One region of the Simplicispira piscis genome, then DNA from elsewhere that is predicted to be linked to it. Evidence: predicted binding sites of a transcription regulator. Region 1 holds the regulator's gene; the other holds the start of a gene.

Region 1 (4,671 bases):
CACGGCCACATGCATGAACGTCCAGACCGGGCGCAACGCTGCCGTGTGTTGCGTCATCCACGCCAGACTCTGCATGGCCATGGCAGCCAACGCACCCACGGCCGCATAGCCTAATAATCGCCCGCTGTGGTATGCCACCAGTCTGCGGGCCAAACCGCCCGGGCGGGGCAGCCAATGCAGTGTATGTTCGGTCGCCTGGTCAGGCACCTGCGGCAGCGCCTGGCCGGTCACGACAGAGCACGGCGCGGCGCACATGGCAAGACAATGAGGCCCGCCTGCGAGCCCCATGAGCAACGCAGTCGAGGCCAAGGAAGCCAACATGGGGTTTAGATGATGCGGGAAAACCGCGCTCTGTTCTTGTCGGCTTGCAGATACCGGTCAAACACCATGGCAATGCCCCGCACAAAGTACCAACCCATCGCCGTCACTTCGATGCCCTCAGGACCCAGGACAACAAGGCCTTGCCCCTCCATCTCCTTCAACTGCTCCAACTCGGTGGCAAAGTAAGTGCGAAAATCAATCAGCCAGGATTGCTCCATGGGTTCAAAAAGCAATTCTCCCTGGCACATCAAAGCCATGATGACGGCACGGCGCACCAGGTCGTCGCGCGTCAGCGCCAGGCCGCGTACCACCGGCAGGTGGCCCTGGTTGAGCCGATCGTAATAGTCGTCCAGGGTTTTGGCGTTCTGGCTATAGGTAGCGCCCACGCGGCCAATTGCAGAAACCCCCAGGGCAATCAGGTCGCAGTCGGGCTGCGTGCTGTAGCCCTGGAAGTTGCGGTGCAGACGCCCCTGGCGCTTGGCGATGGCCAGCGCATCGTCCGGCAGTGCGAAATGGTCCATGCCCACATAAACATAGCCCGCTGCGCTGAATGCCTCCAGCGAACGCGACAGCATCGACACCTTGGCCGATGCCATGGGCAGGTCCGCCCACACAATGCGCCGTTGCGGCTTGAAGCGCTCGGGCAAATGGGCGTAGGCATACAGCGCAATGCGGTCGGGGCGCAACTCGGCTACCTGCGCCAGCGTGCGGTCGAATGAATCAGGGGTTTGCTTGGGCAAGCCGTAAATCAGGTCGACGTTGATGGAATCAAAGCCAATGGAGCGCGCCGACTCGACCAGGGAAAAAACCTGTTCCTTGGGCTGGATGCGGTGCACGGCTTTCTGCACTTCGGGGTCGAAATCCTGCACACCGAAGCTCAGGCGGTTGAATCCCAGTTCGTGCAGCAGGGCCAGCCGATCTGCATCCACGGTACGGGGGTCGACCTCGATCGAATATTCACCGCCGGGCACCAAAGTGAAATGGTTGCGCAGCATGCCCATGAGGTCACGCAGCCCCTCATCGGAGAGAAAGGTGGGCGTGCCGCCACCCAAGTGGATCTGGCTGACCACCTGGCCCACGCCGCAGTGCGCCGTGTGTAACTCAATCTCGCGGTTCAAATAGCGCAGATACACATCAGCACGATCATGGTGCTTGGTAATGATCTTGTTGCAGGCGCAGTAATAGCACAGCGACTCGCAAAACGGGATGTGAACGTACACCGACAAGGGCAAGGCCTTGCCCACGGCGCTTTGCCTGCGCTGCTGCAGGGCCAGCACGTATTCGTCCTCACCGAAGGCATCAACAAAGCGGTCAGCGGTGGGGTACGAGGTGTAACGGGGTCCCGATACATCAAACCGGGTGAGCAATTCAGGGGTTACAACAGTCATTTAGGTTCCTAGCTGGCTTTTCTAATGTGCCCCAGATTAGCGGTTCGAATCTTGATTTTGGTCAAGCACCTGTTGGAGCTACTGGCTCTGTTCTGGCAAAAATGCAGAATGGGTGATAATTTGACTTATGTCAGCCCCAACCCGCATCTCCATCGTCCCCGCATCCCATGCCGACGAGTCGTCGGGCGCTCTGTCTGAAACCGGACAGGTACCCGTTCACATGACACCCCAGGCGTTCAAGGTTGCGTGTTCGAACTGCAATTTGCGTGAATTGTGCATGCCGGTGGGTCTGAACGACGAACAACTCAAGCGCATTGACGATGTCGTGGCGGTACGGCGAAAGATCAAGCGTGGCACCACGCTGTTCCGCAATGGCGAACAGTTCACCTCGCTGTTTGCCATCCGCACAGGCTTCTTCAAGACCTGCGTAGCGACCGAGGACGGGCGCGACCAGGTCACAGGCTTTCAAATGGCCGGCGAGATCATCGGCCTGGACGGCATCGTCAACGACCACCATACCTGCGATGCAGTGGCCCTCGAAGACGCCGAAGTCTGCGTCATGCCCTTCGACCGCATTGAAGAACTGTCGCGCGAAGTCAACGCCCTGCAGCACCACGTGCACAAAATCATGAGCCGCGAGATCGTGCGTGAGCACGGCGTCATGTTGCTGCTGGGCAGCATGCGCGCTGAAGAGCGATTGGCCGCCTTTTTGCTCAACCTGGTGCAGCGCCTGCATGCACGCGGGTTCTCGCAGTCAGAGTTGGTGCTGCGCATGACGCGCGAAGAAATCGGCAGCTACCTGGGCCTGAAACTTGAGACCGTGAGCCGCACTTTCTCAAAATTTGTGGAAGAAGGCATTGTCGAGGTCAAGCAGCGCCATGTGCGTATTTTGAGCCCCGATGCCCTCAAACGCATCGTCAATAGCCAGCAAGCCTGTCACTAGCGCGCCCACAAGAGCGTCGCCATCGCAATGCTGCAACATGGCGAAGCAAAAAAACCCTGAACCCGCTTGGAAAGCCGATTTTTTACCAGTAGCATTCCGTATGCCAGTGGAAAAGCAGGTTTTCGCTGGTGCATTGACCCATCCCAACAAGGAAATTCCCAACATGGCAACTGCAAAAAAAGCCCCGGCCACACCAGCCGCTGCTGCCAAGACCGCTGCTCCCGCCAAGAAGCGCACCCCTAACGCCGCGTTCATGAAAGCCCTGACGCCCAGCCCCGCCCTGGCGGCTGTCGTGGGTGCAGCACCGCTGCCACGCACCGAGGTCATCAGCAAGCTGTGGGTCTACATCAAGGCCAACAACCTGCAGGACGCCGCCAACAAACGCATGATCAATGCCGATGCCAAGCTCAAGGAAATCTTTGGCAAACCCCAGGTGTCCATGTTCGAAATGGCCGGCCTGATTGGCAAGCACGTGAAATAACGAGCGACTGCGCTCCCCAAAGCCGGCTTTGCCGGCTTTTTTTCGTCTGTTTGATCTGATCCTGTGGCGAAAATACATCAACACGAATGATAATGACTATTGTTTGATTTAACATCCTTGTGCGCGATACCCGCACAGCCACGCCTTTGCCAGCCACTGCCTAGCGCTCCACCTTGGCGACACCTTCTGCGGTGTCCATTGCATTTCCAACCAACGGAGGCCACTTTGGCAAAGAAACCCACGCAGCAGCGTTCCGCAACGCTTTTGCACAACGCATATTCCCCTGCCGCTGAAAAGGCCCTGATTCCGCTGGGCGCACTGATGCTCGCAGCGTCCATGGGCAGTTGGGCCCAAACCACCGATAACGCGGCCACCCTGTCCACGGTGACCGTGAAAGACACGGCGGAGATCCAGAGCAAGGACACCGTGCGGGTGAAGAAAACCACCGTGGGCAAGGGAAATCAGGACATCCGCGACATCCCGCAATCGGTCACCGTATTCACCGAAAAGTTGATGAACGACCGCAACCAGGATGACTTCCGCGAAGTGCTGCGCACCACGGCGGGCGTGACCTTCCAGTCCGGCGAAACGGGTGAGGAAGACGTGCGCCTGCGCGGGTTCTCGCTCGGCCAGGCGGGGGACATCTACACCGATGGCATGAAGGATGCGCCACTGTACGAGCGCGACACCTTCAACCTCGACCGCGTCGAAGTGCTCAAGGGCTCGGCCTCCATGTTGTTTGGCAAGGGCTCGACCGGCGGCGTGGTCAACCAGGTCAACAAGGCGCCTTTGCTGATCGACCAGCACGAAGTCTCGTACACCCTGGGCACCGGCAAGGAAAACCGCCTCACCGGTGACTTCAACTTCAAGACCGGCGAGAACGCCGCACTGCGCCTCAACGCCCTGGTACACGACTCCGACAACGACGGGGCCAAGCAGGACAAGCGCGGCATAGCGCCGACGTTTGCCTGGGGGATCGGCACGCGCGATGAGTTTTCTATCGGCCTGTACGCCTTGGATGTCAAAGGCCGCCCCAGCTACAACAGCCCGTGGATCAACGACAACGGCAAGATCGTGCCCACACTTCCGGCAAAAAACTACTACGGCCTGGCCAGCGACCACCTCAACACCTCGTCGCAGTACGTCACGCTGGGCCACATTCACCGCTTTGGCGACGGTGGCGAGCTGCAGACGCGCCTGCGCCACGGCAAGTATGAGCGCGACCTGCTGGCCAGCGTGATCCGCTTTGGCACGCCCATCACCGCTCTCGACCAGATCAACGCCAGCACGCCGCTGACGCGCACCTCCAAAGGCCGCATCGGCGACAGCACGATGACGCAGCTGCAAAGCGACTACACCCACTCGTTCAATTGGGGTGGCAAGAAGCACGACATCCTGGCCGGCGTGGATTACTACCACGACGACGCCAACCGCAACTCAAGCTATGCCAACGCAGCGGGCAATTCGTCGGCCACCAACGGCCTGGGCACGACCGTGGGCACGCCCAACAACGGAGCCTGGGCACCCGATATGCGCGC
Region 2 (4,671 bases), on a different contig from region 1:
GTTCTTGGCACTCCACACCGAGAACCAGACTTCGTCGCCGGCCTTGTTGAACTCAGGCTGCACGACGCGCTTGGCACCGTCGTCCTTGATGTCTGCCCACTCGGCGATCGGCAGCGTGACATAGCCCTTTTCCAGGTTCTTGATGTCGTACACCACCACCGACTGGGAAATCTTCGGATCAGGATTCAGAGGCGCATCCGAATACAGGTGGTTGGACTTGGGGTGGCTCTTGATAAACAGAGCGCCACCGCCAGGACCTGTCAGCTTGGCCACTTCCTTGAAAGCGTACTGCTTGTTCTTCTTGGGATCGGTGCCGATCAAAGAGATCGTTTCGTCACCCAAGTGGCCCGTAGCCCAGACAGGACCAAATTTCGGGTGCGTGAAGTTCGCGCCGCGGCCGGGATGGGGAATCTTGCCCACATCGACGATGGCCGCCAGCTTGTCTTCTTTCAGGTCAAAAACCGAAATCTTGTTGCTGTTATTGGCCGCCACCATGAAGTAACGCTTGGTGGAATCCAAACCGCCGTCGTGCAGGAAAGGTGCCGAACCGATTTCGGTCATCTTCAGTGCCTTCAGGTCAGAGTAATCCACCATCAGGGTCTTGCCGGTCTCCTTGACGTTCACGACAAACTCAGGCTTGAAGTGGCTACCCACAATCGAGGCCACACGGGGCTCAGGGTGGTATTCCTGCGTGCCCACCACGTTGCCGCGGGTCGAGACGATCTTGAGGGGCTCCAGCGTGTCGCCATCCATGATGACGAATTGGGGCGGCCAGTAGGTTCCGGCAATCGCGTACTTGTCTTCAAAGCCCTTGAACTTGCTGCTCTCGACCGAACGCGCTTCAAGGCCCGTGCGGATTTCAGCCACGGTGTCGGGCTTTTCCATCCACATGTCAATCATGTTCACCTTGGCGTCGCGGCCAATCACGAACAAGTAGCGGCCCGAGGCCGACATGCGCGAGATGTGCACGGCATAGCCAGTCTTCAGAACGCTGATGATTTCCTTGGTGTCGCCGTCAATCAGCGCAATCTCACCCGCATCGCGCAGCGTGGTCGAGAAGATGTTGCTGATGTTGTAGTTGTTCATCTTCTTCTTCGGACGCTGGTCCGGAGGAATCACAACCTTCCACGTCTTCTTCATGTCTGCCATACCGAATTCCGGCGGGACAGGGGGATCTTGCTGCACGTAGCGTGCCATCAGATCCACATCGGCTTCGGTCATTTCACCGGAGGTTTGCCAGTTAGGCATACCAGCGGGTGAGCCGTAGGCAATGAAAACCTTGAGGTAATCCGTGCCCTTTTCCAGCGTGATATCGGGTGTCAAGGGTTTGCCGGTAGCACCTTTGCGCAGCACGCCGTGGCAACCAGCGCAGCGCTCGAAATAGATTTGACGGGCCCGATCAAACTCGGCCTGCGTCATCTTCGGCGCCTTGGGGTTCGAACTCTGGTACATGGGCACGTCGCCCAATGGCGACGAACCTGCCTGGTAATTCACCTCAGGGGCAGACATGCCCGGCTTATTCGTGCCTTGGGCCGTGGCAGCCAGTGCCAGCGTAGAAAGTGCCAGGGCCGTGAGTTGCGCCAGCTTGCGGGTTGTCATGGAAAGACTCCTTATATGCCGCTGCCCAGAAGGAGAGACCCTTCAAGGGACTGCCCGCTGAGGGCTGCGACGACTAATCCAGCGGGGCTTTCCTATATTATTCCTACTGATGATAAGGTCATTCATTGATCCAGAGCAAATTCACACGTGATCTGCAACTTTATGCAATCACGACCCCCAATAATTCAACAACGGCGCCACTCGGACGTGCCGACCACTCCCAAAACTCCATGTTCGCATTGAATTTTCACCGCCGACAAAAGGCTGCGCCCCTGCGCAGCTTGGTCGCACTGCTTTGGCTTGCCGGCCTGGCCCTGAGCACGGCCCAAGCACAGAGCAGCGCGCAAACCCATAGCGCACCAGCCACCTTGGGCGAAGTGGTGGTCAGTGGATCACGCAACGAAAAAGCAGCGGACGATCTGCCGCTATCGTTCGATGTGATCGACGCACGTGCGATGGGTGACCAGCAAAACCGTACCCTGCGGGAAGCCCTGCAGGATTTACCCAATGTATCGGTCAAGCGATCCCCCTCCCGGTTTTCGGTGGGCGGCACCACCGCCAGCGCTGGGCGCGATGGCAACGTGGGCATTAACATCCGCGGCTTGGGGGGCAACCGGGTTTTACTGATGGTCGATGGTGTGCGCATGCCGCGCAGTTATGCCTTCCGCACCACCACATTCGACCGCGAATACCTGTCGCTGGAACTGCTCAAGCGGATTGAAGTGGTGCGTGGCCCGGCGTCCGCCCTGTATGGCTCCGACGGCATGGCCGGACTGGTCAACTTCATCACGATGGAGCCAACCGATTTCCTGGCGTCCAAAGATGATGGCGCGCCACGCACCCTGGGGGGCCGCGTGTCTGCAGGCTGGAGCAGCGATGACAACGGTCACACGCTGGCTGGTACGGTGGCCGGTCAAGCCAGCGATACCCTGCAGTGGATGCTGACCACCACCACGCACGGCGCCCACGCCATGGACAACATGGGCAGCAATGGCGAGCCCAACAGCAACCGCACCCAGCCCAATCCACAGCGCGACCGCGACAACGCATTACTCGGAAAGATCGTGCTGCGGCCACATGCCGGGCAACGACACATCTTCACGCTGGAACATGTGGAAAAGAAAACGGATGTCAACCTGCTTTCAAGCCGCGCCCCCTTGCCGCTGCGGGGCACACCCGCCCAGATCGCAGGAGCCATCGTGGACGAATACTCTACGCGCTCGCTGGAGCGCGACCGCCTGACCTGGAATGCCCACTTCGACCTGGGCGCGCCTTGGGCCGACACCGCCCAGACGTTGATTGCCGTGCAGCATGCCGCATCGCGCCAACTGGGTACCAGCGTGCGCAATACCCTGCCCTTGCGCGTACGTGACAATTCTTACAGCGAAAAGACTTGGCAAGCCGGCCTACAGGCCGACAAAACACTGCGCAGTGGCGACTGGGCCCACAAAATCACCTACGGACTGGACCACGTGCGCAGCGACATCAGCAATGTGTACACAGGCCTGGAGCCACTGCCGCCCGAGGTGTTTCCTCTCAAGCGCTTCCCCGATACCCGTGAGACCACGAGCGCGCTGTATCTGCAGGACGAATCGGTGTATGGAAATTGGAGCTTGACCCCCGGTTTGCGCTTCGACCACTTCGATCTCAATGTCACCAGCCAAGCCGGTTTCTCCCCACCTGCGAAACAGCCCGGCCAGTCACTCTCGGGATCTGCCCTGTCACCGAAAATCGGTGCGCTGTACCGTGCCACACCTATCTGGAGCGTTTTCGGCCAGTACTCGGCCGGCTTCCGTGCCCCTGACGCGGGTCAGGTCAACGGCTACTATGAAAACATGGCGGAACAGGTCGTCATCATCCCCAACCCCAACCTCAAGCCTGAGAAAAGCCGGGGATTTGAAGTTGGCGTACGTGGCCGAATGGAGCGCCTGAGCCTGGATGTGGCAGCGTTCACCAGCAACTATTCGAACCTCATCATGGACACTGTGCTCATACGGGGCACAGGCACGGCTGCAGATCCTCGCATTTTCCAGACCATCAACACTGAGCGTGCGCGCATCAGCGGCTTCGAAGTCAAGGGCCAATACGATTGGGGACGTTATGCCGGCGGACGCTGGGCAACCCCGTTCTCCTACGGGAAAACGCGCGGCGTAAACCGCGCTACCGGAAAACCGATCAACTCGATTGACCCGGCGCAGCTGGCCCTGGGCGTCAAGTACGACACCGCTGCCTGGGGCATGCGTCTCGACATGCGCCACCATGCAGCCAAAACAAGCAAGGACATCGACAGCGCATCTTCTGTCAAGCTACCCAACACGCAGTTTACCATTCCATCGGCAACAACGCTCGACCTGTCCGCGCAATGGCGCTTTCAGAAGAACATGCGCTTAAATCTGGCAGTGCACAACCTCACCAACCAGAAATACTGGATGTGGCCCGACGTCTATGGCCTGACGGCAGCATCTACTACCAACGATGCCTATACCCAGCCTGGGCGCAGCTTTCACGTCGCTTTGGTCATGGATTTCTGAAGGCGCACGGCGCGTTCCGCGCGCCGGCAATAAAAATGCCGCTGCGCTCTCGATAGAGCCAGCGGCTTTTTATTGGGGAATATTTTTGGAGGCGCGGTCCGGAGTCGAACCGGACTAACCGGATTTGCAATCCGGGGCATAACCGCTTTGCTACCGCGCCAGAGAACCGTGTAATTTATAAAAAAGGGAAGCAATTGCTTCCCTTTTTTGAAAATTGGAGCGGGAAAAGAGTCTCGAACTCTCGACCTCAACCTTGGCAAGGTTGCGCTCTACCAACTGAGCTATTCCCGCATTTACTACAGCCTCACATTGTATAACGTTTGTCTGCAGTGAAGGTATTGTAGCGCAATTTTTTAAGGGCGCCAGAAAAAATCATCAATGTTTTACAGATTCCACCGACACGGCCACTGACGGTGCCGCCGCGACCGCCACCACAGCAGCAGCGGCAGCCACCTCGGCATCGGTCAGAGGCACGGGCTGGCGCTCCAGCGCCACGTCCAGCACTTTGTCGATCCACTTCACCGGCACGATCTCCAGGCCG

The links. Region 1 encodes FNR, which switches genes on or off when oxygen is low (the NO sensors DNR and NnrR bind a similar motif). Its sites were predicted from a motif close to TTGATNNNNATCAA; they were not measured.
Region 2: the regulator FNR is predicted to act here: its motif matches at 1,725-1,738, upstream of ACYVOC_RS06390 (nitrite reductase).

Annotation. Positions count from the first base shown of each region.
Region 1 is NZ_BAAGQN010000027.1:20,803-25,473, forward strand. Features, by position in the region: gene ACYVOC_RS16895 (sulfite exporter TauE/SafE family protein) at 1-321, opposite strand, end outside; gene hemN (oxygen-independent coproporphyrinogen III oxidase) at 327-1,709, opposite strand; gene fnr (fumarate/nitrate reduction transcriptional regulator Fnr) at 1,930-2,652, shown strand; gene ACYVOC_RS16910 (SWIB/MDM2 domain-containing protein) at 2,816-3,133, shown strand; gene ACYVOC_RS16915 (TonB-dependent receptor) at 3,359-4,671, shown strand, end outside.
Region 2 is NZ_BAAGQN010000010.1:48,442-53,112, reverse strand. Features, by position in the region: gene ACYVOC_RS06390 (nitrite reductase) at 1-1,599, opposite strand, end outside; gene ACYVOC_RS06385 (TonB-dependent hemoglobin/transferrin/lactoferrin family receptor) at 1,830-4,130, shown strand; tRNA gene ACYVOC_RS06380 (tRNA-Cys) at 4,217-4,290, opposite strand; tRNA gene ACYVOC_RS06375 (tRNA-Gly) at 4,346-4,421, opposite strand; gene lon (endopeptidase La) at 4,506-4,671, opposite strand, start outside.